Regions from separate parts of the Mesorhizobium sp. B3-1-7 genome, predicted to be linked through region 2. Evidence: riboswitches for the same ligand, from Rfam matches in the RefSeq annotation. Region 2 holds a riboswitch; the other holds the start of a gene.
What was found. Region 2 has a riboswitch for thiamine pyrophosphate ahead of FJ417_RS23585 (YkoF family thiamine/hydroxymethylpyrimidine-binding protein). Riboswitches for the same ligand answer to the same signal wherever they lie in the genome.

Region 1 (15,386 bases), on a different contig from region 2:
ACGCTCCAACAAAGCTAGCCCCGATGGTTGGAGAGGGCCGCCAGCGCATCGACAAATGGCTGTTCTTTTCGCGCGCGGTGAAATCGCGGTCCCTGGCGGCGAAAGTCGTCGTCGCCGGGCGCGTCCGCATCAATCGCGACAAAGCAGCGCAGGCCTCCGATCTGGTCAAGCCCGGCGACGTTCTCACCATCACGCTCGAGGGCCGTATCCTGGTCTGGAAGGTGCTGAATTGCGGCACGCGACGCGGTCCGGCCGACGAGGCGCGGCTGCTTTACGAGGATAGGTCGCCGGCGCCGACACCCAAGGGCGAGGCGGTTCCGGATGCCATTCCAGGTCTGCGCGAGGCCGGCAGCGGGCGCCCGACCAAACGCGAACGGCGGCAGACCGACCGCCTGCTCGGCGAAGATTGAATTGGGCCAGCCGGACCGCCAGCGGCGAGACCGCTGGAATTCTATTCCCCGGGGCCGGCAGTGCCCGAATGCGCTGCCCTTGCAAGCAGCCGGCAAAGGCGTTACCTCAACCTGAAAAAGCCGAGCAAATCGGGACGTTCCGGAGCCTGCAATGACCTATGTCGTGACCGACAATTGCATCAAATGCAAATACATGGACTGCATCGAGGTCTGTCCGGTCGACTGTTTCTACGAGGGCGAGAACATGCTCGTCATCCATCCCGACGAGTGCATCGACTGCGGCGTGTGCGAGCCAGAATGTCCTGCCGACGCGATCAAGCCGGACACCGAGGGCGGTCTCGACAAATGGTTGCAGGTCAATTCCGAATACGCCGAGAAGTGGCCCAATATCACCGCCAAGAAAGAGCCGCCCGCGGACGCCAAAACCTTCGATGGCGAGGCCGGGAAGTTCGAGAAATATTTCTCGCCGGAGCCCGGTGAAGGCGATTGATGCTGGCGCCGGCGACGCCGGCATGACGCGACGTAACGCGACCGATACGGTTGCTGTCTTGACAGGCAGCGACCCCGTTTGGCGTTAGCGAACGCAGCAAAACCTTGATTCTTCCGACTTTTTGTGTTACATCAACGAAACATGCCGGTGACACAACGTCGATTTATGGCGCTAACGCCCCAAATCACTGAAAGGTGAGCTTTTAGATCCGGACCAGAGCGATCTGGGGCAGGCGGCCGCATTCGTGCGGTATGCCGGTCCCTGCTTTTCCGGTGGGTTCATCCTGTTGCGCGGCTAATGGTCGGCTATCGCCGACCCCATCGGTTCGAGCCGGCATGATGCCGGCTGCACAACTAAGGAGTTCAGGGCGTAATGGCAACGATCACCCCGCAGAAGAAGTCCAACGCGGCCCGCCACGGGTTCAAGACTGGCGAGTTCATCGTCTATCCGGCGCATGGCGTCGGCCAGATCGTGGCGATCGACGAGCAGGAAGTTGCGGGTCACAAGCTGGAACTGTTCGTCATCGATTTCCAGAAGGACAAGATGCGGCTCAAGGTACCGGTCGCCAAGGCGACCTCGATCGGCATGCGCAAGCTGTCGGAAGAGGACTATGTCGACCGCGCGCTGAAGGTCGTGCAGGGCCGCGCCCGCATCAAGCGCACCATGTGGTCGCGCCGCGCCCAGGAATATGATGCCAAGATCAATTCCGGCGACCTGATCTCGATCTCGGAAGTGGTGCGCGACCTTTACCGCGCCGACAACCAGCCGGAGCAGTCCTATTCCGAGCGTCAGCTCTATGAAGCCGCGCTCGACCGTATGGCCCGCGAGATCGCCGCTGTGAACCGCATGTCGGAGACCGAGGCGGTTCGCCTCATCGAGGTCAACCTCAACAAGGGTCCGAAGCGCGGCGCCAAGGCCGACAACGAAGAATCCGAACAGGAAGAAGCTGCCTGAGCTTTTTCGCTCATTGAACTACGAAGAACCCGGCCTCGCGTCGGGTTTTTTGTTTGGGCTTAAAGCATGTCTCCCGAAAGTGGACCCGGTTTCGGGACAAAGACATGCTTAAAATCAAAACTTAAAGCAGGTCGCGTGAATCCTTTTTCACGCGACCTGCTTTAATGCATGTCGCGCAAAAGTGTGCAGCGGTTTTGCGACAACGACATGCATGAAAACAAAGCCTTGAAGAAGCGGCGGCCCCCGCTCTTTACCCGGACCTTCGGTCCGGTCTCCCCACAAAAGGGGAGGTAAAGGACTCAGCCGCCAGACTCCTTCTGCGCTTCTTCCTGCCGCAGCGAAGCGATAAACCGCTTGGTCCGCTCGCGCTCCGGATTGTCGAACACGACCGAGGCCGGGCCTTTCTCGACGATCGAGCCGGCATCGAGAAAGACGACCTCCTGCGCGATCTTGGAGGCGAGCCTCAGATCGTGCGTCGCCATCACCATGGTTGTGCCTTCGCGGGCAAGCTGCCCAAGCACGTCGACCACTTCCTGCGCCAGTTCCGGATCGAGCGCCGAGGTCGGCTCGTCGCAAAGCAGCACGCGCGGCGACGGAGCCAGCGCCCGGGCGATCGCCACGCGCTGCTGCTGGCCGCCGGACAGCGTCGCCGGCCAGGCATCGGCCTTGTGCGCCATGCCGACCTTTTCGAGCAGCGCCATGGCCCGCTCGCGCGCCCTTGGCTCCGGCCATTTCAGCACCGTCACCAGCCCTTCCATGACATTCTCGATCGCGGTGCGATGCGGGAAGAGCTGGAAATTCTGGAACACCATGCCGGTCTGCAGGCGAATGCGCTGGATGTCCTTGGCCGGCACCTTGATGCCCGGATGGAATTCCAGCCTCTCCTCGCCGATGCGCAAAGCGCCGGACGTCGGGATCTCCAACAGGTTGATGCAGCGTAAGAGCGTGCTTTTGCCGCCGCCCGAAGGGCCGACCAGCGCCGTCACGCTGCCCTCGTCCAGGCTGACGGTGACGCCTTTCAGCACCAGATTGTCGCCGAAGCGCTTTTCGATGTTGGTGAGGCCGATCATGCGTTGGCCTCCAGGAACCCGCCATAGCGGTTGAGTCGCACCTCCAGCCGCGCCTGCAGCGCCGACAGCACCGAGCTCAATGCGAGATAGAGCGCCGCGGCCTCGACATAGAGGATCAGCGGCTCATAGGTGGTGGCCACGATGCGCTGCGCCGCCTGGAACATCTCGGGCACCGTGATCGCCGCCGCCAGCGAGGTATCCTTGACCAGCGAGATGAAGGTGTTGGAAAGCGGCGGCACCGCGACGCGGCCGGCTTGCGGCAGGATCGTGCGCCGCATCGCCTGGCTCCAGGTCATGCCGATCGAGTAGGATGCCTCCCATTGGCCTTTCGGCACCGAGCCGATGACGGCGCGGATGATCTCCGACGTATAGGCGCCGATGTTGAGCGTGAAGCCGATAAGCGCGGCGGGAAAGGCATCGAGCAGGATGCCGACCGACGGCAGGCCGTAGAAGATCAGGAACAACTGAACGAGCAGCGGCGTGCCGCGAAAGATCCAGACATAGAAGCGAACCAGCGCAACCAGCGGCTTTGGACCGAACAGCCGGATCAGCGCGGTCGCCAGTCCGGCGATGAGCCCGAGCGCGAAGGACAGGAGCGTCAGCGGCACGGTGAAGATCAGCGCCGCCCACAACAGCGTCGGCAACGATTCCAGCATCAATTGCAGCCAGTGCGGCACGGAGCGCTTCTCCCTTCCAGATACGGCGGCGCGTTCCTCCGTATGGACTGACTATCATGCAAAAGCCGACGGGCCGTCAAAGACGGCGGCGCATGAATATCGTGCAAAGAATAACGGGCCGTCTTTGACGGCCCGCCGGTTTCCGAACAGAGGACGATTGCCTTACTTCGAAACGTCCTGGCCGAAATATTTGTCGGCGATCTTCTGGTAGGTGCCGTCGGCCTTGATGTCGGCCAGCGCCTTGTTGATGGCCGCGACCAGCTCCGGATCGCCCTTGCGCACGATAACGCCGGAATAGTCGGCATTCTCTTCCTGCGCGGCGATCTTCACATTGGCGTCCGGCTTGTGCTTCTTGAAGTCGAGGAAGGACAGGCTGTCGTTGATGGTGGCGTCGGCGCGGCCGGTGAGCAGAAGCTGGATCGACTGGTCGAAACCGTCAGTGCCGACGAGCTCGGCGCCATTGGACTCGGCGAGCTTGCCGAAGTTGGAGGTCAGCGACTGCGCCGACTTCTTGCCCTTGAGGTCGGCGAAGGTCTTGATGTCGGTGTTGTCGCCGCGCACGATCAGCACCGCTTTCGAGGCGATGTAGGGATCGGAGAAGTCGTACTTGGCCTTGCGCGCATCGGTGATGCCGACCTCGTTGATGACGGCGTCGTAGCGATTGGCGTCGAGGCCGGCGATCAGCCCGTCCCACTTGCCTTCGAGGAACTCGACCTTGACGCCGAGCTTGTCGGCGATGGCCTTGGCGATCTCGACATCGAAGCCGACCAGGGCGTTGGATTCGTCATGATAGGTGAAGGGCGCGTAGGTGCCTTCGGTGCCGACCTTGATGACGCCCGCCTGCTTGATCTGGTCGAGATTGGCGCCGGCATGCCCGGCCGTGACCGCCAGAACCTGCAACGTTCCGGCGACAAGGAGCGATTTGAGCCATTTCATTTTTCTGTGATCCCGTTTTGACCGGTGCCCCGGCGCGATTGTAAGAGCCGGAAACTGACAGATAGAAGGCCGCGAAATAAGGAACCAGATTTCAAAAATCGGCTCTGCCAGAAATCTGATTCTCAAAATTGCCTGATAACCGCCAAGCGACTCTTTCGGGCCGATAACAAAACGTTCCCGCTGGCAATATTTGCCCCCTCGGACGGCGGAACCATCGATGCGCCTGACACGTTGCATGGCTGTTGTAGGGCGCGGCGGCATCTTTTCAACCGCTGTAAGCTCACTCACCACCAAAAGGAGCCGGCATGATCGAGGGCGCGGCAGGACGGACGCTGGTCCGGGCGGCAATGAAGGCTCCTTATCTCGAGCGCGACGAGGAGCACGTCCTCGCCTTGCGCTGGAAGGAAGAGAACGACCAGCACGCGTTGCACAGGATCACCGTCGCCCACATGCGCCTGGTCATCTCGATGGCCTCGAAATTCCGCCATTACGGCCTGCCGCTCGGCGACCTTATCCAGGAGGGCCATGTCGGCCTGCTCGAGGCTGCCGCCCGTTTCGAGCCCGCGCGCGAAGTGCGCTTCTCGACCTATGCCACCTGGTGGATCCGCGCTTCCATGCAGGATTACATCCTGCGCAACTGGTCGATCGTGCGCGGCGGCACGAGTTCGGCGCAGAAGGCGCTGTTCTTCAACCTGCGGCGTCTGCGCGCCCGCCTCGCCAACGGCGCCGAGCCGCTCTCCAATGCCACGCTCTATCGCGAGGTCTCAGCCGCGCTCGGCGTTCCGGAAGCCGACGTGGCGATGATGGATTCACGCCTGTCCTCGCCCGACAGCTCGCTCAACGCGCCTTTGGCCGACGAGAACGGTGCCGCCGAGCGGATGGATTTCCTGGTCTCCGAAGACCCGCTCCCCGACGAGATCGTCGGCGACCGGATCGACATCCAGCGCCGGGCAGTCTGGCTGAAGAGCGCGCTCGGCGCGCTCAACGCCCGCGAGCTTCACATCATCGAGGAGCGCAGGCTGAGCGACGACGGCGCCACGCTGGAAGCGCTCGGCGAACAGCTCGGCATCTCCAAGGAACGCGTCCGCCAGATCGAGGCCCGCGCCATGGAAAAGCTGAAGCTGGCCCTTGTGAAGCAGAATCCGGAATTTTTGGCGGAAGCGGCCTGAAATTAATGTAATTAAAAAATCAAAGATAAGAAATTTATTAAATAAGAATATATTCGCCGTCGAGGCGATTTTTCCTCGATAACGCATATTGATTGTGAGCTCTTTAACAGACCGCTGCGCCGCAATCGGCTTTTTTGACGCCTCCAGATCATAACATATGGGGGATCTGCCATGCTGCGATGCTGCGCGCTCCTTGCAACCCTGTTCCTCGTGGGCCTCACGACATTCGAAGCGCACGCCGATCGAAGGGTTGCGCTTGTCATCGGCAATTCCGAATATCGCGAAATCCCGGCGCTCAAGAATCCGGACAAGGACGCGGAAGACGTCTCCAATACGTTCCGGCTGGCCGGCTTCGAGGTGTTCGCCGCCAAGGACCTGACCAGGCTTCAGTTCGAAGAGCGGTTCCGCAACTATCTGGCGGCGGCCGACGGCGCCGATCTCGCGGTCGTCTACTATTCGGGACACGGCTTTCAGATCGGCGGCGAGAATTTCCTGATTCCGGTCGATGCGTCGCTGAAAGATGCGGCCGACATGGAGGTCCAGGCCATCAAGGTCGACGACATATTGCGGCAACTGCGCTCGAGATCGAAGATCCAGATGATCATCCTCGACGCCTGCCGCAACAATCCCTTCCCGCGCAAGGACTATTGGCTGCGCGACCAGTTGATCGTCGCCGGCGACAGCGGACTTGCGCAGGTAACAGGTTCGCAGAACACGCTGATTGCCTATGCAACCGAGCCGGGGGCGGTCGCCTATGATGGTTCCGGCGATCTCAGCCCGTTCTCGTCGTCCTTCTCTCGCCGCGCGCTGGCGCCGGACCAGGAGATACGCTCGGTCATGGCGGCCGTGCGCCGCGACGTGGTCAAGGCCACCAACGGCAAGCAGGTTCCGTGGGAGAACTCCTCGCTGATCGACGATGTCGTGCTGATGCGCGGGGCGGAGCAACCAGCGCTACCGCCTTCCGACGCGCAGCAGAACGAGCAGGTGGCCGAGCGCGGAATCCAGGTTACCGATGTCGCCGAGGCGATTGGAAGTCGCGATATCCGCGTCCCGGTCGGCGTCGGCCCGGTTCCGCTGAAATTGGATCTTCCGGCCAAGGATGCCTCGATCAGCGTCAAGCTTGCGAGCTACCCGGCGACCGGAACGCTGTCCTTGCCCGGTCGCGTCCTGTCGCCGCAATCGAGCCTGATGGCCGCCGAGGTCGACAGTCTACGCTACGAGCCGCAGATCGGCTCGGCCGCTCCCGTCGAAGTCGGCTTCGAGATCCGCGTGGGCAACGCCGCGAAGCGGGCGACGATGAAACTGTCGCCGGGCGTCGACCCTTGCGACCAGGCCGCTGGCGAGCCGCTCGACCTGCAGGGCGTCGTCCCGGGACGGTTGCCGAACGAGATCGGCGGCGGGGCTCTCGAGAGCTGCGAGGCGGCGGTGAAGTCATACCCCGACATTGCGCGCTTCCGTTACGAACTGGGGCGGGCGCTGCTGGCGGCGGGCAGGATCGACGAGGCCAGGCAGGCCATCCAGGAAGCCGCGGACAAGGGACATATCCGCGCCCTGTTCACGCTCGGCTCGGCTGTCGATACATCGAAGGCGAACGGCCTCTATTCGAAGGCGTCGGACAAGGGAGACCCCTACGCCCTGGCCGCCTGGGGACGCGCTTTGTTCAATGGCATCGGCGTCGAGCGCGACACCGGCAAGGGCCTGGACCTGCTGCTCCAGGCAGCGGCGATGGGACATGTCGACGCCATGAAGGAGCTTGCCGTGATCTTCACGGAAGGCCGTAACGGCGTGCCCGCCGACCCGGCCCGCGCCCTGGCTTTCCTCAAAGCCGGCATGGAGCGGCAAGACGTCTATTCGATGGGCATTCTCGGTCTTTCCGCGCACCCCGCGCGCACCACCCCCGTGGTCATGGCGTGCAAGGCCCCGAAGGTCATCACGAAGATAAAAGTGGTGCGCGTGCCCGTGTCGAAACCGAAGACCGTCACACCGACAATTCCGGGGGCACCAAAGGTCAAGCCGATGCCAACGGGAACCGGGAGGACATCCTGGACTGGTGGCAGTAGCCACGCTGCCAGCACCGGCGGTGGCAATACCGGCGACGGCGAAGGTGACGGCGGCGACACCGGTAGTGACGGCTTGTGAAGGACAACGGCTCCCGGCCCGGGCGATTGTTCAAATAGCCGACGGCGCCTGGTTGGTGCGAATTCGCGAGTCCTACCTGTCGGTGACGATCTTGACCTTGTCGCCCGACGACACTGTCGCGCCCGGCGACATGGCGTTGAGCACGCGGAACAGGTCGAGCTTGCGGTCGACACCGACCATCTGCGCGGCGAGCGAGCCCATGGTCTGGCCGGCCTGGACAGTGACGACCCTGATATGCAGCGGCTTCAGCGCCGCCTTCTCGGCCGGGCTCAGCACACGGAAGGAGCCGCTGACCGAGCGCGCGACTGAATCCAGCGAAGTGCTGGCCGAGGGCGCGGCCGTCAGCAGCCTGTAGACCTGCCCGCCGGCGCGGATCACTGCGATGTCGAACTGCCAGCCTTGCGCGCTGGCATGCGCAGTCGCCGCATCGTTGCCGTTGATCGTCTCCTGGCGCACGCTGGCGTCTTCCAACCCCGCCACCCAGCCGCTGCGGATGTAATCGGTGAGCGAGACGGACTTGTCGATCGCCACGCCGTCGAAGCGGATGGCGATGTCGCCAGGCCCGGTCGCGGTGACGGCGGCCGCCGAATTGTCGATGACGAAGCCGTCCGGCACCGTGAAGGAGACGCCGAGATTGGGGTGCATGAAGGTCTGGCCGCGCACATAGCCTTCTTCCGGCGTGTCGCCGTAAAGCAGGCCGTCTATGCCGGCCAGAAATGCGTCGCGGTCGCGCGTGCCGACGCCGGGCGGGCCGAAATTGCGCGCAAGGCGCTGCGCCAACTCGATGCGCTGCGGCGTGTTGGGGTGCGTCGCCAGGAAGTCGAGGCTGGCGTCGGTGGCGCCGCTGACCGAGCGGAAATCCGTATAGGCCGACATCGACTGCAGGAAGCGACCCGCCGCATAGGGATCATAGCCCGCCTCGCCGATCGACTTGATGCCGATGGCGTCGGCCTGCAGTTCCTGGTTGCGCGAGAATTGCGCAAGCCTGAGCTTGCCGCGGATGAGCGCCGCCTTGGCCGTCGGGCTGTCGCCGAGCACATCGGAAACCACCTTGGTCGCCAAGCCTTCCTCGGCTTCGAGTTGCTGCCGCTGCAGGCCGTGATTCGCGGTGACGTGGCCCATCTCATGCGCGATGACCGCGGCAAGCTCGGACGAATCGTTGGCCAGCGCCAGCAAGCCGCGCGTCACATAGAGATAGCCGCCCGGCAGCGCGAAGGCGTTGACGTTGGGCGAGTTGAGGATGGTGATGCGATAGGTCTGGGTAGGGTTGGCCGACACCACCGTCAGATTGCCGACGACCTTGGCCACCATGCGTTCGAGCCTGGGGTCGGAATATTCGCCGCCATAGGTGGCGAGAATCCGCGGATGCTGCGCCTTCGCCATTTCGGCGAGCTTGGCGTTGGCGACGACATTGTCGACGGTGATCGGCTTGTCGGAAGGCTGGAAGCCGCTTTCCTGCACGTCCGGCGGCGTGAACATCTGGCAGCTGGCCAGCACGGCAACGCTCGCCAGCGCGAGAAATCGTGCCAGCGGCTTCATCCAAACCTTCTCAGCGCCGGTCGACAGATCGGCTTCCTTTCGAACTCTTTCGGCAAATCGCGGCCCAGCCGGACCAGCATGGCCGGACCTAGCCACACTCCCCCGGACAAGGCAAGCAAACGCCGGATCGCCCGTTGCCGGTTTGGCCGTAAATTATGTCCGCTTCCAGGCAATATGTTGTGATCCGGCAACGGTGCCGCCTCGATCGCCGATATAGCGCCGGAAGGCGTCCGGTCCAGACCGATCGAAGAAATCATCCGCCGGCCCGGTTGCCGCGATCGTGCCTTCGTCGAGAAAAGCCACGTCCTGGCCGATGCGGCGCGCATCTTCCGGCTGATGCGTGACGAAGAGCACCGTCATTTCGCGCTCGGCATGGATGCCGGCCATAAGGTCGAGCATGTCGTCGCGCAGCGCCGGGCCGAGCGACGCGAAAGGTTCGTCGAGCAGCAAGACTGGCCGGTCGCGCAGCAGCACCCGCGCCAGCGCCACGCGTTGCCGCTCGCCGCCGGAAAGCTCGCGCGGCAACCGCCTTTCCTTGCCCGCAAGACCGACCCGCGCCAGCGCCTCGGTGACGTCGGCGCGATCGGCATCGCCGAGTTTGAGCGACGGCGAGCGGCCGAGCCCGACATTGGCTTCGACCGAAAGATGCGCGAACAAATTGTTTTCCTGGAACACCATCGACACCGGCCGCGCCGAAGGCGGCGTGTTGCCGACATCGGCGCCGCCGATCAGCACCTTGCCCGCATCGGGCGTTTCGAAGCCGGCTATCAGATTGAGCAGCGTCGACTTGCCGGAGCCGCTCGGCCCCATGATGGCGGTGATCCTGCCGGCCGCGAATTCGACGTCGAAACTGAAGGAGGATTCGCCATAGCTGAACGAGACGCCATCCAGCGCGACGGTGAGGCCCTTTTGCGCGGCGGCGCCATCGATGCTCGTCGTCATGACTTTCCTTCTCGCCCCAGCCAGTCGGCGGCGACCACCAGCATCAGGCAGACGAGGCCGAGCAGCAAGGCAAGTCCCGCTGCGTCGGCTGTCCGGTAGCTGCCCATGCGCGCCAAAAGTAGATAGGGCAAGGTCTGCAAGGAATCGCTGCCGAACAGCGCGATCACGCCGAGATCGCCGAGCGACAGCGCCATGGCGAAGGCAAAGCCGGTGGCCAGGGGCCGCCTGAGCGACGGCCAGTCGATCAGGCTGAGCCGGGTCCAGCCGGATATGCCGAGCGCCAGGCAAAGCCGCTCGTGGCGCTCGCTCGCCGCGTCATAGGCCGGACGAATGGCGCGGATGGCGAAGGGCATCGCCATCACCGCGTTGACGGCGACGACCATGGCCGGCGCGATGGCGAAGACATCGGTGACGTGGCGCAGCGACAGGAACCAGCCGGCGCCAAGCACGATTGGCGGCACGACCAGCACGAAGCCGGCGCCGGTGTCGGCGGCATGTTCGAGCAGGCCCATGGCGCCGCCTGCCCGGCGCCGCAGGGCCAGCGCGCGCCGCGCCGCGATCAGCGCCAGCGACAACGTCACGCTGAGCAACGCCGCAAGCAGGGCGAGGCCCGCGCTGGTGAGCGTCGCGCGACGCACCGCCGCTTCACCCGCCAATCGGCCGAGGTCGGCCTGAAGGCCTGAAAGCACGGTCGCCAGCATCGGCCCGGCGACGAACAGCAGGGCCAGCGCGATGAGGCCGGCGTTCAGCACGCTTTCGGTCCGTTCCGCCGAAAGGTAGCGGCGTGGCGCCACCGGCAGATTGGCATCGCCGACCGTGTTGGCGCCGAGCCGAGTGAGCGCGACGACCACGACGAAGGTGAGCGCGATCTGCAGCAGCGTCAGCACCACGGCGCGCGCGGGATCGAAATCGAAGCGCAGCGCCTGGTAGATGGCGACCTCCAGCGTCGTCGCGGCCGGACCGCCACCCAGCGTCAGCACGATGGTGAAGGAGGTTATGCAGAGCATGAAGACCAACCCGGCGATTCCCGGCAGGGCCGCGCGCAGTACCGGCCATTCGATCAGCCGGAAGGCCGGCCGCGCGCCCATGCCGAGCTGACTCGCCAGCCGCCACTGGTCGGCGGGAACGGTGCCCAGCGCCTCGAGGAAGAGGCGCGTGGCCAGGGGCAGGTTGAAGAAGACATGCGCGACAAGGATGCCGGAGAGGCCGTAGATCCCCGGCCAATCCCCGCCGCCAAGTTCGGCGAAGACGCCGGCAAGATACCCCGCCCGTCCATAGAGCGCCAATATGCCGAGCGCGGCGACGATCGCCGGCAAGGCCAGCGGCACGGTGAACAATTGCAGGATCAGGCGACGCCCGGGAAAAGCCGGATGTCTCGACAATGCGCGCGCGACCAGCAGCGCCGACGCGACCGACAGCAGCGTCGACAGAGCCGCCTGCCACAGCGTGAAGCGGGCGACGCGCAAGAGATAACTGTCGAAGGCCGCGGCAGCGCCGGAGAGATCCTGCGCGCCTTCGACGGCGAGGCCGGCGAAGGCGCCGCTGATGAGGAAGCCGATGGCGGCAAGGGCGATGACGCCGGCGGGGATGCGGGAGTCAGGGTGCGCGGCGGCTTGCACGTCGCACCTTGGTGGAATTCAGCAAACGCCGCGTTCCTTCGCGCCCCCCTCTGTCCTGCCGGACATCTCCCCCTCTAGGGGGGAGATTAGCAACTTCGACGCCGCGCTCGATCCTGCAACGCCGGAGATTGGCGAAGGCCGGCGTGACAGCCAATCTCCCCCCTAGAGGGGGAGATGTCCGGCAGGACAGAGAGGGGGGCCTCGGCGCAAGCATCGCAGCCCTACTTGCTCATCACCGCCAGCCACTCATCCACCCAGGCCTTGCGGTTGGCAGCCACTTCCTCGGGGCTGAACAGCAAGGTCTTGGTCGGCTTGACCAATTTGTCGAAGGCCGGGTTGAGCGGCTTGTCGGTCTTGCCGGCCGGGAACATCCAGTTGGTCTCCGGAATCACGTCCTGGAATTTCGGTCCGGTCATGAAGGCGATGAACTTTTGCGCCAGCGGGTTCTTCGCGCCCGTCGTGGTGATGCCGGCAACCTCGATCTGCAGGTACTCGCCTTCCTCGAAAGAGGCCGCCTGATAGCGCTCGGTGTTCTCGGCCACCATGTGATAGGCCGGCGAGGTGGTGTAGGAGAGCACCATCGGCGCCTCGCCCTTGGTGAACAGGCCGTAGGCCTCGCTCCAGCCCGGCGTCACCGTCAGCACCTTCGTCTTGAGCTTTGCCCAGGCCTCCGGCGCCTTGTCGCCATAGACGGACTTCACCCACAAGAGCAGGCCTAGGCCGGGCGTCGAGGTGCGCGGATCCTGGATGACGATCTTGTCCGTGCCGGCGCCCTCCACCAGGTCCTTCAGGCTCTTGGGCGGTGTCTTCAGTTTTTGTGTGTCATAGACGACGGCGAAATAGCCATAATCGAAGGGGACAAAAGTGTCGTCGCTCCAGCCGCCGGGCACGTTGATGCCGGAGACTTCGCCATGCGGCGCGAACAGGCCGCTCGCCTTGGCATCTGCCGTCAGGTTGGTGTCGAGGCCGAGCACGATGTCGGCCTTGGTGCTGGCGCCTTCCAGCTTGACGCGGTTGAGCAGGGCGACGCCGTCGGCCACCGAGACGAATTCGAGATCGCAGCCGCATTCGGCCTCGAACTCCTTCTTGATGGCCGGGCCGGGTCCCCAGTCGGCGGTGAAGCTCTCATAGGTATAGACGGTGAGCTTGTCCTTTGCCTCTGCAGGCGCGACGCTCGCCAGAAGCGAGACAAGACCGGTTGCGAGAATGAGATTGGACAGCATTGCGCGCATCGGCGCCTCCTTCGTTCGAATGACAAGGATTGAGGCGCCGGATGGTCCGAAACGTCTAATCCCTCCGCCGGTACAAACCGGATCAGGTTCAGCGGGTTGGCTTGATCGCCTCTCAGCCGGATCACGTCCGGCACCCCGTTAGAGCGTTTCGACAGATAGGCCCCGCCGAAGCGGCGCGCAAGCGGAAGTTTGCCGGGCAGCTAATGTTCGGACAGCAGGCGCGCAACCGAAGCGCGGGCCGTCCGGCTTCCGTTTCGCTTGGAGGGCTGGTAAGGGCCACGGCCATGGGCACATTCACCATCCTGCTTGGCGGCGAGCTTATTCGCACGCCCCGGCTCGAACGCCAGATCGAAGCTTCGCGCGTCATCGCCGCCGATGCCGGCATCGGCCATGCTCGCATGCTTGGACTGGTGCCGGAGCTGTGGGTCGGCGATTTCGACTCGGTGCCTGCCAATCTACCGGATGATCTCGCCGCCGTTCCGCGAAAAGTCTTCCCGGCCGAGAAGGACATGACCGATGGCGAGCTCGCCATAGCGGAAGCGCTTAAGCGTGGCGCCACCAGCCTGGTGCTGGCCGGCGCCTTCGGCGGCAAGCGCGCCGACCATGCTTTCTTGCACCTGGCGCTTGCGCTTCGGCTGGCAGAGGCCGGCACCGAGGTCTTGCTGACCAGCGGCGCGCAGGAAGGCGTTCCCATCCTGCCTGGCAAGGCCGGCTTCGACTATGACGACGGCACCTTGTTTTCGGTGCTCGGCTTCTCCGAGCTCGCCGGCCTGACGGTGACCGGCGCGAAATGGCCGCTCGACTGCGTCGAGGTGGCGTTCGGCTCCTCGCTCACTATATCAAACGAGGTCAAAGGGCGGCTCGGCATCGCGCTGGAGCGCGGCCGGGCGCTGCTTCTGGCCCACCCCTATCCTCTTCCAGAAAGCTAACATGGCGCCGCCACTCCTCAATCTCGACGGCATTAAACTGACCTTCGGCGGCACCCCGCTGCTGGACGGCACGGCGCTCAGCGCATCCGCAGGCGAGAAAATCGCGCTGGTCGGCCGCAACGGCTCTGGCAAGTCGACCCTGCTCAAGATCGCCGCCGGCATGATCGAGCCGCAGGACGGCGAGGTGTTTCGCCAGCCTTCGGCGACCGTCCGCTATCTGCCGCAGATGCCGGATATGGACGGCTTCGCCGACGTGCGCGCCTATGTCGAGGCGGGCCTCGGCCCGGCCGACGATCCGCATCGCGCCACCTATCTGATGGAGCATCTCGGCCTGACCGGCGAGGAGCGTCCGAACGATCTTTCCGGTGGCGAGGCGCGCCGCGCCGCGCTTGCCCGCGTCATGGCGCCGGAGCCCGATATCCTCCTGCTCGACGAGCCGACCAACCATCTCGACCTGTCGGTCATCGAATGGCTGGAAGAGGAGCTTGCCCGCACCTCCTCCGCCGTCATCCTGATCTCGCATGACCGCCGCTTCCTCGAGCGCGTCACGCGCGCTACCGTCTGGCTCGACCGCGGCCAGACGCGGCGGCTGGACAAGGGCTTTGCCCATTTCGAGGAATGGCGCGACCAGGTGCTGGAAGAAGAAGAGCGCGAGCAGCACAAGCTCGGCCGCCAGATCGTGCGCGAGGAGCACTGGCTGCGCTATGGCGTGACCGCCAGGCGAAAGCGCAACATGCGTCGCCTCGGCGAGTTGCAGACCATGCGCCAGCGCTTCCGCAGCCATCGCGGCGCCGAAGGCACTGCCACCATGGTGGCGAGCGATGCAGCCGAATCCGGCAAGCTGGTGGTCGAGGCCAAGGGCATCGACAAGAGCTTTGGCGAGCTCACCGTGGTCAAGGGTTTCTCGACCCGCATCCAGCGCGGCGACCGCGTCGGCCTGGTCGGCCCGAACGGCGCCGGCAAGACGACATTGTTGAAGATGCTGACCGGCGAGCTGGCGCCGGATGCCGGCACCGTGCGGCTCGGCGTCAATCTGGAGATCGCGACGCTCGACCAGAAGCGCGAGTCCGTCGACCCGGCCGAGACGCTGGCGCATTACCTCACCGACGGGCGCGGTGAGAACCTTGTTGTCAATGGCGAGCAGCGCCATGTCGTCTCCTACATGAAGGATTTCCTGTTCAAGCCGGAGCAGGCGCGCACGCCGGTGCGCGAGCTTTCCGGCGGCGAGCGCGCGCGCCTGCTTCTGGCCCGCGTGCTGGCGCGGCCGGCGAATTTGCTGG
Region 2 (15,386 bases):
GACCGGTTCAGGTGAACGCCAGGAGCCGGGCGCCGCGGTACCCACGGATCAGGATGCAGGCGACACGCAAGCCTCGGATCCTTCGCTTTAGGCGCGTCGCGCCGGGCGCATTTCTGGTCGACCGGGACTGGTTCTCGCGCCGGGCGGACGTTCCGGGTTTGCACGGTTTCGCCCGGGCGGGAATGTCCTTGGGACCATGGTCTGGCGAGACAAGGGCCCTCATTGTTCCAAACGGCCCAAGCGCGCTCGGCCCTTTGTATTTTCATTAAATTTCAATGCGTTAACACGCTATCTGGCGGAGATCGCCGGGCCGCGTCGGCCATGCTCTCATTTCGCGACCGCAATTGCTTAAAGTTTATCCGACGCCGTTAGGAAATTCTCATAAGAGGCTGCCTAGCGGTTGGGCCATGACGACGATTCATCTGCGGAGAAGCAAAATGACATTGCGAAAGACACTTCTGGCATCTCTTGCCATTCTGGCGCTTGCTGCGGCCCCCGCGCTTGCCGACGCTGGCGGCAATGGCGGCGGCAACGGCCATGGCGGCGGTAATGGCGGCGGCAATGGCAATGGCGGCAATGGAAACGGCGGCGGCAATGCCGGCGGCAACGGCAACGGCAACAGCGGCGCTTCGCACGGCAAGTCGGCTTCGGCTCCGGGCCACAACAAGGGCACCGACAACGCCTCGGACGACAGCGCGTCCGACGACAGCTCGACCGACAACACGACCACGGCCGCCACGTCGAAGGAGAAGAACCTTCACGCCAAGCTCGGCCGGTTGAACTCGCTGAAGCGCAATCGGAGCGCCTACGAGCATTCCAAGAGCAAGAAATTCGCCGGCGTCCAAGCTTACGTGACGCAGGCCGCGGCGGCCAAGAACGCGCAGGCCAAGCTCGACGCCGCGAACGCCCAATTGACCACCGACCAGAGCAAGCTCGCCGACTTCACTCAGCAACTCGCCGATCTCAACGCGACCGACACGACCGGCTTCACGCCCGAGCAGCAGGCCGCTCTCGATGCGCAGGTTGCCGAGGTTCAGGGGCAGATTGACGCCCAGAACACGGCAATCACCGCCGACAATCAGGCGGTCACCGATGCCCAGGCCGCGGTTGACAACGCGCCGCCCCCCACTGACGCGTCCTTGGACGCGGCCCTTGCCGAGATGGCCAACAAGCCGGTCGACGCCGACGTCACCGCCTGGGCCAAGGACACGCTGGCGGGCAAGATCGACGCGCAAGCCGCCGCCACGGCGACAACACCGTAAGGCCGGGCGAACCGACCAGAGGGTGAACGAAAAGCCGCCGGGCCCGCCCGGCGGCTTTTTTGTCGGTATGTCGCCGGCCGTGCACTCGCGATTTCAGAAAGAAAATGGCTCGCCTCGATCGAGACGAGCCAAAGCGGGAGCCGCACTGTTGGTGTCGGCTCCCGCTACAGGTTGCCACCTGATTTCACGAATGCTTGCTTTCTTGGGCGATGAAAAGCATGGGCGCCGGCCTGGCGGTGAGGATGTTCGGGTATCGCTGACGGCTTTCGCAAAATGTCGTGTTACGATACACTTATCGTTTGGCATGACAGGCCAGCAACAACTTTTGATGTTCGAGCGCCAGCCACGCGGGTATTGCTTCAAACAAGCTGTTGGCGGGGCGTCCTCGTAATCACCCCGACGGGTCGGCACCGGTCCAATGCGTCGGCACGTCAGACCTCGGTCACCTTGTATTCGGCGAAATACAACGCCAATGTAACCCTGCACTCCTCGTCTTGCCCGTCATGGTGCATGGCTTAGACTCCGCCGCCCCCGGCGAACCGAGCCCAGATATGGGGAGTTGAGAAGACGACAGTCGATTCCTCAGGGATGTAGCTGTTCCTTCATCGAGCCCGCCACTGGTTCAGGCGCCAGTCGGCGGGCTTTTGATGGTCGGCCTAACTCGCGTGATCGAGCAGGCGGGTGGCGTCGGGGCGATCCCGGCCCTGTTTGGTCCCGGCGTGATCGATGCCTTCCACGGTGATCGCGAACGTCCCGTTCTCGGTCCTGCCGATGAAGCCCTTCGCCTTGAGGTACCACAGATGGAATTCCAGGTGCTCGCGAGGGCAGCCCGACAGGCGCTCGAGCTCGTCGTCACCGATGCCCGGATTGTTGACGTCCCGCCGGCGCCTCACATAGAGGAGCGACAGCAGATTGGCCTGGATGACGGTATCCCTCTCCATGCCGCCGCCGTCGCGGGCTCCTTCCGTGAGTTCGTGACGAAGGCCAAGATGCTCCCGGTAAAGGATGTCGTACTGAGCCCGTTTGACTGGGTCCCGCAGCGTATTGTGGGCTTCCACGATCTCGCTGAAGCGCGCTTCGTTGCCTGTTTCCCGATTGTCGGGGTGGTAGCGCATGGCAAAGTAGCGGAAAATCCGCTCGATGGTCTCAGAATTGGCGTTCGGGCTTATTTCCAGAAGTTCGTAGTAGTCAATGAACATGTAATCGTGCTTCCGAAATTACGGAAACCACCCCCGTCGCCAAGCATTGCTCAAATGCTGCGGACGTGCAAGGCGCATCGCCTTGCCGTGCTGCACCATCGGTTCTAGCAGAAGGATGGGACGCTGAAAGCCCGTGCTCTCACCCGCCGGCTGAAAAAGGGGCGACGTCCTGTCTGGTAGTGCCTTGGTTCCGATGGCCGATCGGCAAGGGCTTGCGCTGTTCAAAGTCGGAAAACCCTACCGTGTCAGTCCGCTATAGCGGTGGAATAAATTCCGGGTTCTGTTACGTTAGCGCCGTCTGAAATTCAGGTGGCAACCTGGATGGGGCCGACCTCAAGCCCGGCTCCTTTTTGGCTCGCCTCGAAAGAGGCGGGCCATTTTTTTGCAAAGCCGTCGACAATCTCGCGGCTTTCGGCCGAAGCCCCACTGACTTAGGTACGCCATGGCTAATATGGCTTGCAGGATGTAGACTTCGCAGAGTCGGGTTTACAGAGGTATTGGGAGGACAACAAAATGCCACGGGTATCGGAGCTTTTCTTCAAGACGGCCATCGTCTTTCTTATTCTGGGCATCGCCGCCGGGCTGCAGATGGCGATTTCGGGCGATCACGGTGCCTTTCCGGCGCATGCCCACATCAACCTTCTTGGCTGGGTCACCAGCGCCATCTTCGGCGGCTACTATGCACTCAACCCGGCCAAGGCCGAGCGCCGCATCGCGATGATCCATTACGGCCTCTATACGGTCGGCATCGTGATCATGCTGCCCGCGCTCTACTGGATGCTGGCGGCAGGCCATCCGGAGATCGAGCCGGTCGTGGCGATCGGCTCGCTGATCGTCGCCGCTGCGGTGCTGGTCTTTGGCTTCGTCGTCTTCTCGTCTTCGGAGACTGTCCGCTCGGCTTCGCCGGCCACCGCGCGTTAACTCGGCGAACCACAGGATTGCAGCCGGCTCGGACCACGGTTCCGACGGCTGCAAGCCGGCCGTTTGCGTTGCGCCGCATTGACGTGGTGAAAGGCGGCCCGCCGGCGACAATACAAATTTGATGGCGCCTCGGAACTTTAGCACCGAGGCGTAGCCCGGTCCCTGCGTTCGAGCGGAGAATGCGGAGCGCCGGCTATTGCGGTGCGACGACCTCTCGAAAACGAAAAGACGGTCGGTCAGCAGCCCGGCCGCAAAGCGCCGCTCAAAGCGATTAAGGCAGCAGTTTCGGGAACAGCCACAAGATGAGAGCGTGGATGATGCCGTCGCGCTCGAACGGGCCGGGTATCTTGGCCGGTGCCGAGCTTGCGTCCGCCTTGCGTTCGTCGGTCACGCGGGTCTCGCCATGCACGAGCCAGAGCACGGCCACGAAATAGCCGGCCTGCAGAACCACGGCCGCCAGGAATGTCCAGCCGATCGCCATCCAGACAGATCCCGTGGAGGCGTAAGTCCAACCGAGGATCACCAGAAGCGTTGCCACCATTCCCACAAGAAACTGCGGAAAATACATCTGCCCATACGAGCGCCGCGGCCACATTCGGTCATCGACGATCTCGCCCATATCTCTACCCATCTCGACCCATGCACCTTTTCCTGGTGGACCGCAAGCTTGAACGATTTGCCGGCGGGCCCATCGCCCTTTCGTCCGATCCGATAGGGACTAGGGACGCAGGACTTCCGGTGTGACAACTGGGAATTGCGCCAAATCGTTCCCGAGGCTCAACATTCAACGCATGCCTAATGAACACGCGCAGGCGATTGCCCGTGTGTTCGGTTGTCTCTGCACGCAAAAAGGCCCGCCGCGTGGCGGGCCCTTGGCTGTCCTGCTATCCGGATCAGGTCAGGATCAGCACGATCTTGTAAGTGTCGGGGTCGACGATGACGATACGTCCGTCGGCCAGCACGAAATACTCGTAGGATTCGTAGGCAGGCACGATCTTGACGATGCGCGCCGGCAGGCGGTGCAGACGCACCTTGTGCCGCGGAACCTCGACGCCGACAGAGATGTCGAAGCTGACGTCGCGAACCGGTTCGACCCTGGTCTCGTGAATGATCTGCGTGACCTGCGTCTTCTGCTCCACCGTCACGTTGTTGATCGAGGCCGTCTTGTTCTGGTCGGTCTCGACATTGGTGTTGCCCTGGGCGTTCTGTTCGGTGTTGGTACCGGTCTTGCCCTGCGCGTTCTGCTCGGTCTGCATCTTGGTGTTGCCGCCCTGAGCGTTCTGCTCGGTGGTGGTTGTGCCGGAGTTACCCTGGGCCTGCTGATCGGTCTGGGTCTTCGTCTTGTTCTGGGCATTCTCCTCGGTTGTCGTACCGGTCTTGCCCTGCGCGTTCTGCTCAGTCTGCATCTTGGTGTTGCCCTGAGCGTTTTGCTCGGTGCTGGTCCCGGTCTTGCCCTGAGCCTGCTTCTTCTTCAGCTGTGTATTGTCCTGAGCATTCTGGTCGGTATTGGCGCCGGCCTGACCCTGGGCCTGCTCATCGGTCTTCATCTTGGCCGTGCCCTGGGCCTGCTCTTCGGTGTTGGCGCCGGCCTTGCCCTGAGCGTTCATCTCGGTCTTCGATTTCGTCTCGCCCTGAGCCTGCCCGCCGGCCTTGCCGCCCTTTTGACAATCGGCCGTGCCGGCCGCGCAATTGTCGCCGCCGCTCGGCTGTGCGGATTCGGTCTGCGCCATCGCGGCGCCGCAACCGACGCCGAGCGCGATCATACTTGTGATAAGCAGATGTTTCATGGGATTTCTCCTCGGAAAGTTCGGTCCCTTCACTAGGAAAACCCGGCCCGAAAAGCATTGTTCCGAAATTGCCGCGCCGCGCGCCGGTGACGTTCTTCGGACGCGCCTGTGACGTTCCCCCGAAAATGGTGTAGGCGAATTTTTTGCAGGAACAAGGCTTGTCGGCCGGCGTTACGCACATTGCCTACCGGCTGTGAAATCGCAGGCGCAGCGTGAGAGGCAATCTATCCAAATCAAGGAGAAGATCGATGAAAATGCACCTCACAACCGCAGCCGCGGGCCTGCTGCTTCTGACCGGCATCGGTGCCGCCGCCGCCGAGGATGTTATTATCCAGCCCGAACAGGAAACGGTCATCCGCGAATATGTGCATAAGCAGCCGCTGGCGTCGGTCAAGCTTCCCGGCGTCAAGCTCAGCATCGGCAGCGTCCTTCCCGACACCGTCGAATTGCACGAGGTACCGAACGTCAAGTACCGTTACGTCGTCGTCGACAATCAGACGGTCATCGTGGATCCCGGCACGCGCAAGATCGTCCAGGTCATCCAGTAGGATCATTCGCAGCTGAGTTGACGGCCTTGCCGCGGACTGCGGCCGGGCCGTTAACCAGTATTAATTCGTGACCACATGCTAACGGAACCTTCGTTCCGGGCTCGCGTTGCCGCTGCTGTGTTCGAAATTGCCTCATAGAGAACACAAGCATGCGCAGGATGCGGGAATCGGGCGGCGGCGAAACAGGCACGGGTTGGGGGAGGAGACTGACCAACATGTCGAAACGAGAAATCGGAACATCCCGTTCGCTCGGGATGCGTGTCGCCGATCTCAAAGCCAGGATGCGGGACGCCCGGATCACCGAGCATGAGATGAAGACCTTCCAGAAGGTCGCGGCCATCATGGGGGGCGGCGAGGGCTCCCTACGCATAGACGCGGACGATCTGATCGCCGCGTCCTTCGTCACCGAGGCCCCGGGCGAGTCGGCACCGAGCTGACAGCGGCCTCCAGCCGAATCCCCGATCGATCCAGTCGACCTCCAGCCGGCAAGGCGGCGGTCTGCAGGCAAACGGATGCAACGGACGTCAGCGCGCGCCCGGTTGCTCCGGGATTCGCGGGCCAAATCCTAAACTCGCGGTCAAGGCCAATGCGCACGGCGTCCTGGCGGATGGTCGTCATACGCGTTGTGAGGCGTGATCAACAGACGCTGCCGCTCCAGCGGGCGCCGCTGGCCCTGCGGACGTCATGCCCGTCGCTGCCGACCGGCCTTTGCCCGGCGAGGGACTATCCAGGCACGTGTCGGTTCTGTGCCCGGCTTTCGCGTACCCGGCTTCGCCTGATCTTTGCTTCGCGCAGCACCGCGACCGGATCGGCGCCGGTCCATTCGATTCCAGCCTTCCGCGCGAAGACCAGGAACGCCTGCCGCGCCTTGTCGAGATCGATCTCTCCGGTCCGCGCCGCCTCACAGGCGCGGAATGCGTTGGCGTAGCTATCGCCCCGCGTGGCCTGCGGCCATTCCTTGAGAAAGTTCTGCATCCCGGTGAGCGTGGCGATCTCGCGCTTGAAGCCGGCGCCCACGGCAATGGCCACGGGGGCCCGAAGTTCGATGTCGCTTCTGATGGGGCCTTCTTGCATGACTGCGGCATCCTTTGATTTTCAAAGACTTGGGCAGTTTCAATGCCTTCCAATGCGGAGCCGATGCGAAGGTTCCGCCAAATCAATTAGTCGTGGCTGACGGAACAACACCCTGCCGGCGGCGTTTGCCCCGGGAGCTCCCATGTTCGACCTGCCCGTGTTTCCGCCCCGCGGAGGCCAGGCGGAGCTCGCCAACGCAACAGGAGATAAACGATGAAAACCACCCTCATTCCAGCTGTCGCCGGCCTGGCTCTGATGGCCGGCATCGGCATCGCGGCCGCGGACGAGGTGATCGTCACCCCCGAGCAGCAGACCGTGGTCAGGGAATATGTCCACAAGCATCCGATCGCCTCGGTCAATGTGCTCGGCCTCGAGCTCGGCGTCGGCTCGACCGTGCCTGACACCGTCGAGTTGCAGCAGGTTCCGGACGTCCAGTACCGCTATGCGGTCGTCAATGACCATACGGTGCTGATCGATCCCGGCACGCGCCGCGTTGTTCAGGTGATCGAGTAGATTTAGTCCTGAAAGAGCCCGATCCTCTCCCCGGAGCATCGGGGAAGGATCGGGCTCTTCTCGTATCCGGGCATAAGGCCTAAGATAAACAGCGGTTTGGGAGGCAACGAAGCGCGGAAGGAGTCGTTGCCATGCATCATCCACACGTCGAATCACCTGACATTGCCCGCCAAGTCGACAGGCTGCTGGCCGAACGCGGCGATGGGCTGCTGTCGATCAAGCAGGCGGTCGCGCTGCTGCGCGAGCGCACCGGAACCGATCGTTCCGACGCCGACCTGGCCGGACTGATCGTCAAGAAGGCCGCGTATCTCGGCATCGCGGTGCTTTCCGACGAGAAGTGAGCCATCACCGGATATTGCTTCAAGATGCGTTTGCGCGCCGCGTCTACACCCAAGACGGCACGCGAAAATTCGGCTAATGTTTGGCTGGGGAACAGTCCCAAACCGTAGGAGGCGACAAAGTGACGGACGACAGGCACGAACGCATTCGCCAACGCGCGCACGAGATTTGGGAGCAGGCCGGCCGGCCTGAAGGCGCGCATATGGAGCACTGGGACCAGGCGACGGCCGAGATCGATGAGGCGGGCAGGCCGAAGAAAGCCGCCAAGAAGGCCGCTGCCGCCAAGGTCGAGAAGCCGAAGGCCGCGAAGGCGGAGAAGCCTGCCAAGGCCCCCAAGGCGCCACCCAAGTCGAAAGCCAAGGGCTGATCGCGTCCTAAAGGATTACGGGCAGTCGTCAGACCGTCTGCCGCATAGTTGACCCACCGGCGGCGCGACGGCGACCTGCAAAGCCGCGGCCCGCGCCAGCTGCGCGGGCCTATGTCCGCGAGCCTGCCGGGCAGATCGCCCGGCATCGCTTGATATTAGAGAGTGTTAATAAGCCTCGACGTCACAGCTCCAAATCATCGGGGAATTACTGATCAGGTTGAACTGTTTACTGTAGCTTGGCTGCAATATGTGTTCAATAGATGAAATGCTCCCAGTAAAAGTCAGGCATTGAGCGGAAGGCGCAGTTGACTCCGCGCGCTCGCATGCGCCTTTTTCATGCGAGGCTTTCTCTCAACATCCAACTTCGGGGATCAGGCATGCGGGGTATCAACCGTGTCATTTCATTTGCGTTTCTAGCTGTGGCGGGCGGTCTCTCTGCGCCTTGCCAGGCAGCGCCGGTCGAGTACGTCAGGGTCTGCACGGCTTATGGCGCGCAATACTATTACAGTCCCGGCACCGCCACCTGTATCAATGCCAACACGGGCGAGACGCGCAGCTTGACGGAGGACGGTGTGGTCGACGGCAAGACGGCGTTGGCGGGCAAGGTCGACGACATTGACCGCCGCGTCCAGCGCGCCTTCGAGGGTGCATCGGTGGCCTCGGCGCTGGCCGGCCCGGACCTGGTGCAGGGCGAGCATTTCGGCGTGCGCGTCAACTGGGGCAATGCCGGTCAATCCAACGCCATGGGCGTCACCGGCGCGGCGGTTCTTGGCGAGGGCTTCATGTCTGGCGGCAACGGTCGGCTGGCCGGCGCCGCAGGCGTCGGCTTCTCCGGCAAGACGGTCGGCGGCAATGCCGGCCTGCAGTTCACCTGGTAAGCGCGACCGGGGGCAATCAATGTTCAGATATCTTCTTGCGCCGGCGATCCTCGGCGCGGCAACGCTCCTTGCGGCGCCATCCCAGGCGGCAGTCGCGTATGTCAAGATCTGCTCCGCCTATGGAGCCAATTACTACTATAGTCCGGGCACGGACACCTGCATCAATGCCCAGACTGGCGTGACCAAGAAGCAGGTCGACGACGGCAATGGCGGCGAGATGACCGAGGTCGGTAAGACGGCGCTCGCGGCCCACGTCGATGACATCGACAACCGCATCACGCGCGCCTTTGAGAACGCCTCGATCTCGGCCGCGCTCGCAGCGCCCGATCTCGTCCAGGGCGAGCATTTCGGTGTGCGCGTCAACTGGGGCAATGCCGGCTATGCCAATGCCTTCGGCATCACGGGCGCCGCGGTGCTGAGCGAGGGCTTCGACCATGGCGGCCGGCTGACCAGCACGCTCGGCATTGCCTTCGCCGGCAGCCAGGTCGGCGGCAATGTGGGGCTGCAGTTCAGCTGGTAGGGGAGGCTACCGTCTCCCTTGCTTTCCGGCGTATTGCGCGACCGCGCAAATGAGAGCCAGCGCCGCCATATCGCAGGCGGTCCGCGACGGCGACGGTCCCCTGGCGAAAAGCACCGCGTCCGCGACGGGGATCGCCAAGCCATGCTTTCTGGCGAAGGACGTGACTTCGTAGGGCTGGTCGTCAGGCTGTATGCCGATGTCGATACGCTGGTCCATCAAACGAATTCCTCCCTGGTACGCGGCTTTACCCTCCTTCGCCTGAGACGAATTTAACCACCCGCCGCTCAGCCGCGTCCACCAATTGCCAATTGTATGAAACGATGCATTTTTCGACGGGAGGCCCAAGGGTTGTAGGGGGAGCTGCCTGCCTCACCACGCATCGCTCGACCGGGCAAACCTCATGCCGGCCGCGATCATCGCGCTTTCGCATTCGCTGATCAGCCTGAGATTGCGCAGATACCGCGCCACCGTCTCCGAGAGCCAGGCGGCGCAGGCCTCGACATAGGCGCGGCCATGCACCAGCGTGCCGGTCGAAAGCCGCTCGTCCTTCTCGGCGATCACCTTCAGATATTGCCGGATGAAACGGATGTCGTCGGCGATGTCCTGGCTGGCCATGCGCCAGGCGCCGGCGACGCGTTCGCGCTCGGCGAACGGCAATGGCGAGAGCAAAGGGCGGGAGAGGTCGGCGAAAGCGCCACGGTTCGCGGTATTCAAGCAAGTCCCCTCAAAGGAAGGGAAATATCGTACTTTATGTACGAAAAACAATCAAGCCGGATTCGTACAATTTGAACGACATTGCGGTTGCGATACCGCGGTTATAAGAAATCTGCGAAAATCTTGTAACCCGGCATCTCCCTTAGGGAGATGGGGCCCTTGGCTCAATTGGCCTCACAAAAAACCGCTTTCCCATTCGCTCGAACAGTGCTTTAACGCGGCCATCCACAGGGGTGCTCCGTACGGTCGGGGCTGAGATGGCGGCGGCAAGCCTCCGGACCCTAAAGCTGATCTGGATAATACCAGCGGAGCGAGGCGGGCCATGTTTTCCGGCGCACAGATTTCCCTTTATCCCATGGCTGACGATTTCGTCGGCGTCATCCTCGGCGCGTTGGGCGCGCTCGATCCTTACCGCGACAGGCTGAGGATCGAGACCGACGATATCTCGACGCTGCTGGTCGGGCCGCCCGAAGTGCTTTTTCCCGCCATGCGCGACCTGTTCGTCGCGGCGGCGAAGAGCGGCAGGCACTGCGTGCTGTCGGCCGCGGTCTCGCGCGGCTGCCCCGGCGAGCCGGACGACCCGATCTGCCGCTCGGACGAGATAGGCGGCCCGGCGATTCCGCTTGAGGAGCGCAAGCGCGCCGCGCTCCGCGCCGTCGAGGCGACGCCCTCGACCGACCAGCCGGTAGCGGCGCAATTCTCGCTCTATGTGATGGGCACCGGCGACCACATGGACGAGATCTATGGCTGCATCGACTTCCTGAAAAACTCCGGCGTCTTCGACCGCTCGAAGAATTTCTGCACCAGGCTGCGCGGCGATGCCGGCGCGGTGTTCGCCACGCTCGCCGAAGCCTTCTGCCGCTTCGGCCCCGGCGCGGGCCACGTGACGCTCGACATAACGATTTCGGCGAACAGCCCGACCGCGGTTTGAGCCGCGTAGCGCTGCCGAGGTAGATGTGATGGCTGTTTCGTTCGGTTCTACGCCGCAAGAAGAGCCTTCGGCGATTGGCGAAAGCCGGGATGCCGTCCAATCTCCCCCCTTGCGGGGGAGATCAGCTGTTGCCAACGCCTTCGCCAAAAGCCTCCCCGCCGCCATCGCTTTCGCTCTTCTCCTCATCGCCTGGGAGCTCTACGCCCGCCTCAGCGGCATCGCGTCCACCGTGCTCCCCGCGCCCTCGCGCGTGCTGGCGCAAGCCTGGGAGAACCGCTCGGCGCTTGCCGACAACACGCTGCCCACCATCCGCGCCACGCTGGCGGGCTTTGCCTGCTCGCTCGTTGCCGCCTTCATCCTCTCGGCGCTGGTCGACTTCCTGGCCCCGTTGCGCCGGGCGCTGTTCCCGCTGCTGATCGCCAGCCAGACCTTGCCGCTGGTGGCGATCGCGCCGCTGGTGGTGCTGTGGTTCGGCTTCGGGCTGCTGCCAAAAATCCTGCTCGTGGCGCTGGTCACCTTTTTCCCGATGATGGTAGCGCTGGTCGAAGGCTATGCCGCCACGGCCAAGGAGATCAGCCAGATGCTCGCCGCCATGGGAGCAGGGCGCTGGCGCGTCTTTTGGCTGGCGCGGCTGCCGTCGGCGCTGCCCTATTTCTTCGCCGGACTGCGCATCTCCATCACCTATGCCGTGGTGGGCGCCATCTTCGCCGAATATGCGGGCGCCGCGAAGGGGCTCGGCATCTACATGCTCAGCGCCAAGAACAATTTCCGCCCCGACCTGGTGCTTGCCGCCGTCGCGGTCAGCTCGGCGCTGACGCTGGCGCTGTTCGGCCTCGCCGTGCTCGTCCAGCGTCTCGCCATGCCCTGGGAAAATGCAGAGGGCGAAAGGGCGGGGCGCGACGGCGACAAGCCTGTCGGGGAGCGCCGGCCATGACCCGGCTCGAGCTCCGCCACGTGCGAAAGAACTTCGGCGCGCTCCAGGTTCTGGCCAGCGTCTCGCTCCATGTCGGCGCGGGCGAGTTCGTCTCGATCCTCGGTCCCTCCGGCGCTGGCAAGTCGACATTGTTCCAACTGCTCACCGGCGCGATCCGGGGCGAGGGCGAGATGCGCTTCGACGGCGCGCCGCTCGATGGCGCCCGCTTCGCCTTCATGCCGCAGCGCGACGCGCTGATGCCGTGGCGGCGCGTTATCGACAATGCGGCGCTGGGGCTCGAAGTGCAGGGCATGAAGCGGCGCGCGGCGCGCGAGCGCGTGGCGCCGTTGTTCGCCGAATTCGGCCTCGCCGGCTTCGAGCGCGCCTGGCCGGCCGAACTGTCCGGCGGCATGCGCCAGCGCGCCGCGCTCCTGCGCACCGTGGTGCAGCAGCGCGACATGCTTTTGCTCGACGAGCCGTTCGGCGCGCTCGACGCGCTCACCCGCGCCGCCATGCAGCGCTGGCTGGAGACGATGTGGCGAAACCATCGCTGGACGGCGCTGCTCATCACCCATGACGTGCGCGAAGCAGTGCTTCTGTCCGACCGTATCTATGTGCTTTCGGCGCGGCCCGCGCGCGTGGTGCGTGAGGTGGCCGTGCCACTCCCGCGCCCGCGCACCGAGAGCGCGGCGCTTGCCCGCGAGGCCGCGGCGATCGAGGCAGGCATCCTCGACACGCTGCTTGGCCAGTCCGATCCGAATTTCCGACCATCCGATGGAGAATTGAAATGACCGATCTGACCCGCCGCCAGGCGCTGTTTCTGGCCGCCGGCTTGCCTCTTGCCGGGGCTGTCACGCACGCCTGTGCCGCCACCCTGCAAAAGATCACGGTCGCGCTCGACTGGACCGTCAACACCAACCACATCGGCCTGTTCGTCGCCCGCGACAAAGGCTTCTATCGCGACGCCGGCCTTGACGTCGAAATCCTGCCCTATGGCGATACCGGCTCCGGCACGCTGGTAGCCAACCGTGTCGCCGATTTCGGCATTTCCGGCTCGCTCGGCCTGTTCACCCAGAAGAGTGCTGGCGCCGACCTGAAGGCCGTCTACGCCGTCGTCCAGTCGGAGACCGGCCGCGTCGTCTTCAACGCCGACCGCGCGGCGATCAAGAGCCCGAAAAATCTCGACGGCCTGACCTATGGCGGCTTCGGCAGCGCCTGGGAAAACGCGCTGCTGCGGACCATCATCCGCCATGACGGCGGCAAGGGCGATTTTTCGACCGTGACGCTGGGGACGTCCGCATACGATGCGCTGGCCAACGGCTCGGTCGATTTCACGCTCGAAGTCTCGACATGGGAAGGTGTCGAAGCGGAACTGAAAGGCCTCAAGCAGCGCAGCTTCCGCTACGCCGACTACGGCGTGCCGGACGAGCACACCACGCTGATCGCCTCCAGCAACGCCTTCCTTAGCGCCAATCCGAAAGCCGCCGCCGCTTTCGTCAAGGCGACGCGGCGCGGCTATGCCTTCGCGGTCGATCAGGCGCTGGAGGCGGGCGAACTGCTGATCGCCGCCAACAAGGACACACTCGCCAACCCGGCGCTGATCGACGCCTCGCTGAAGGCGCTGAACGACGGCCATTTCCTGAAGAGTGCCAACGGCGCCATCGGCACGATGGACAAGGCGAAGATGGAGGCGATGGGCGGGTATCTGTTCTCGTCGGGGATATTGCTCGACGGCAATGGCAAGGCGTTGACCGCGAAGCCGGACGTCGAGGCATATTTCAGCAACGAGTTTCTGGGCGCCTGAGAGGACGAAGGAACGCGGTGTCGCGCCGGAACCCGTCCGGAAATCCGGTGCAGAGCCTAATTCTCAACGATGGCGCGAAGCAGCGCGGTTTTGATGTGCCACCCGGGTTCGCCATGCAGTAACAGGGCGGCCTCATAGAATCTCGCCACGGCCGGGCACAGGCCCGGGAAGTCCTGGTTGGCGTTCGAGATAGCCTCCATCTCGGCCGACGTGCCGCCGATCTTTGTGAAAACGTCGGCGACCAGCGACCAGTCCTGATCGCTGGGCACGGCCGCCGGTAGACCGCTTCTTTTGGCGGCGCCGAAGGCGCGGAACAGCGTGGCGCCGATCCTGTCCAGGTCAGCCAGGAAATCGTGGCCGGGCGCACTGATCGCGTCCGGTCCGTTGCGCAGGTAATTGTTGCAGGTGGCCGGTGTTTCGCGCGCCATGACATGATTGAGCATGTCGAGTTGCGCCGAAAGCGCTTCCGAAGCGTTGCTGTCGGGGGTCGTAGGTAGGAGTGGCGCATATCTATGCCTGAGATCGGCGACCGCCTGTCTGCTGATATCGCGCACTTCTGTTTGGCTTCCGGCCTGGGCCGCGGCAGTGATCTTGCGCAGCATCGCATCGTAGTCGTCCGGAAATTCGCGGGCGATAGCCTCGAATATCTGGAGATCCTGCTTCCGGATCTCGGCATCGATGTCGGCGGTGGTCAGCGTCTGGGGCGGCATCTTTACTGACTGATAGTGGTGATGTCTGCCGCTGCCGAACATCGTTGGCATCACGTTAGTCCCAACGATGCTTACGGGGACGACCGCCGCGACTTGCAACCATTTCCAAGGTGACATCCGCCTACGCCCCGACACCCTTCTCACTCTGCCCCAAGGCTCAGCGCCTTCTTGCGGTCGGCTTCCGCACGCTTGCGGTCGCCCTTGGCTTCCCACACAGCGCTACGCGATTTGTATGCGCCAGCGAAATTTGGCCTTAACTTGATCGCTTGGTTGAGGTCGGCGATGGCGCCGTCATAGTCCGCTTTGCGGGCGCGGATCGTGCCGCGGCCGAAGTAACCGAAAACGTTATTGCGATCGAGTCTAAGAACCGTTTCGAAATCGCTGAATGCCACTGTGTCTTCGTGGTGCTTCATGCGGAACATGCCTCGACCGGCATAGATCCTTGCGTTCGTTGGATCGAGACGGACGGCGTTTTCGTAATCCGCCGATGCCCCGTCATAGTCCCCCTGGTAGCTGAGGACGCGGCCGCGATCGCTGTAAGTGTCACCGATGTCGGGGCCGATACTGATCGCCTGGCTGAAATCGGCGATGGCACGGGCATAGTCGCCCTTCGTCTCCCAAAGGATGGCGCGCGCTACATATGCGTCTCGGAAGGTGGGGAACAGGGCAATCGCTTTGCCATACTGCGCGATGGCGCCGTCATAGTCATCCCTGCCGTCCAGCACTTGTGCCTTGTTGAAAGCCGCCCTGGCTCCAGGCGGAATGCCACCCGCCAAGGTCGCCGCTCCGCTCTCGATCTTGCCTGACGTCTTTGCCTTCGCCGCCGCCGCAAGCTTGAGGCCCTTGCGGGCGAGGCTCATCTCCGGATCGAGCTTCAGCGCCTGGTCGAAATCGGCGATCGCCCGG

Region 1: it holds a riboswitch for thiamine pyrophosphate, as region 2 does, so the genes downstream of both, thiB (thiamine ABC transporter substrate binding subunit) here and FJ417_RS23585 (YkoF family thiamine/hydroxymethylpyrimidine-binding protein) in region 2, are expected to answer to the same signal.

The regions. Positions count from the first base shown of each region.
Region 1 covers NZ_VFTL01000006.1:184,119-199,504, reverse strand. The annotation lists gene FJ417_RS07445 (RNA-binding S4 domain-containing protein) at 24-410, shown strand; gene fdxA (ferredoxin FdxA) at 562-900, shown strand; gene FJ417_RS07435 (CarD family transcriptional regulator) at 1,273-1,854, shown strand; gene FJ417_RS07430 (amino acid ABC transporter ATP-binding protein) at 2,154-2,924, opposite strand; gene FJ417_RS07425 (ABC transporter permease subunit) at 2,921-3,601, opposite strand; gene FJ417_RS07420 (amino acid ABC transporter substrate-binding protein) at 3,764-4,537, opposite strand; gene FJ417_RS07415 (RNA polymerase factor sigma-32) at 4,843-5,706, shown strand; gene FJ417_RS07410 (caspase family protein) at 5,878-7,845, shown strand; gene FJ417_RS07405 (M48 family metalloprotease) at 7,918-9,384, opposite strand; gene thiQ (thiamine ABC transporter ATP-binding protein) at 9,538-10,326, opposite strand; gene thiP (thiamine/thiamine pyrophosphate ABC transporter permease) at 10,323-11,945, opposite strand; gene thiB (thiamine ABC transporter substrate binding subunit) at 12,167-13,177, opposite strand; TPP riboswitch at 13,220-13,325, opposite strand; gene FJ417_RS07385 (thiamine diphosphokinase) at 13,462-14,106, shown strand; gene FJ417_RS07380 (ABC-F family ATP-binding cassette domain-containing protein) at 14,108-15,386, shown strand, end outside.
Region 2 covers NZ_VFTL01000030.1:77,145-92,530, reverse strand. The annotation lists gene FJ417_RS23670 (hypothetical protein) at 1-91, shown strand, start outside; gene FJ417_RS33185 (hypothetical protein) at 438-1,262, shown strand; gene FJ417_RS23655 (J domain-containing protein) at 1,919-2,461, opposite strand; gene FJ417_RS23650 (hypothetical protein) at 2,975-3,382, shown strand; gene FJ417_RS23645 (exopolysaccharide production repressor protein) at 3,654-4,001, opposite strand; gene FJ417_RS23640 (DUF1236 domain-containing protein) at 4,276-5,169, opposite strand; gene FJ417_RS23635 (DUF1236 domain-containing protein) at 5,418-5,717, shown strand; gene FJ417_RS23630 (hypothetical protein) at 5,933-6,154, shown strand; gene FJ417_RS23625 (DUF982 domain-containing protein) at 6,441-6,791, opposite strand; gene FJ417_RS23620 (DUF1236 domain-containing protein) at 7,005-7,304, shown strand; gene FJ417_RS23615 (hypothetical protein) at 7,436-7,645, shown strand; gene FJ417_RS23610 (DUF2934 domain-containing protein) at 7,765-8,010, shown strand; gene FJ417_RS23605 (porin) at 8,388-8,888, shown strand; gene FJ417_RS23600 (porin) at 8,908-9,408, shown strand; gene FJ417_RS23595 (hypothetical protein) at 9,415-9,624, opposite strand; gene FJ417_RS23590 (hypothetical protein) at 9,778-10,122, opposite strand; TPP riboswitch at 10,342-10,454, shown strand; gene FJ417_RS23585 (YkoF family thiamine/hydroxymethylpyrimidine-binding protein) at 10,445-11,053, shown strand; gene FJ417_RS23580 (ABC transporter permease) at 11,082-11,987, shown strand; gene FJ417_RS23575 (ABC transporter ATP-binding protein) at 11,984-12,757, shown strand; gene FJ417_RS23570 (ABC transporter substrate-binding protein) at 12,754-13,770, shown strand; gene FJ417_RS23565 (hypothetical protein) at 13,827-14,531, opposite strand; gene FJ417_RS23560 (tetratricopeptide repeat protein) at 14,621-15,386, opposite strand, start outside.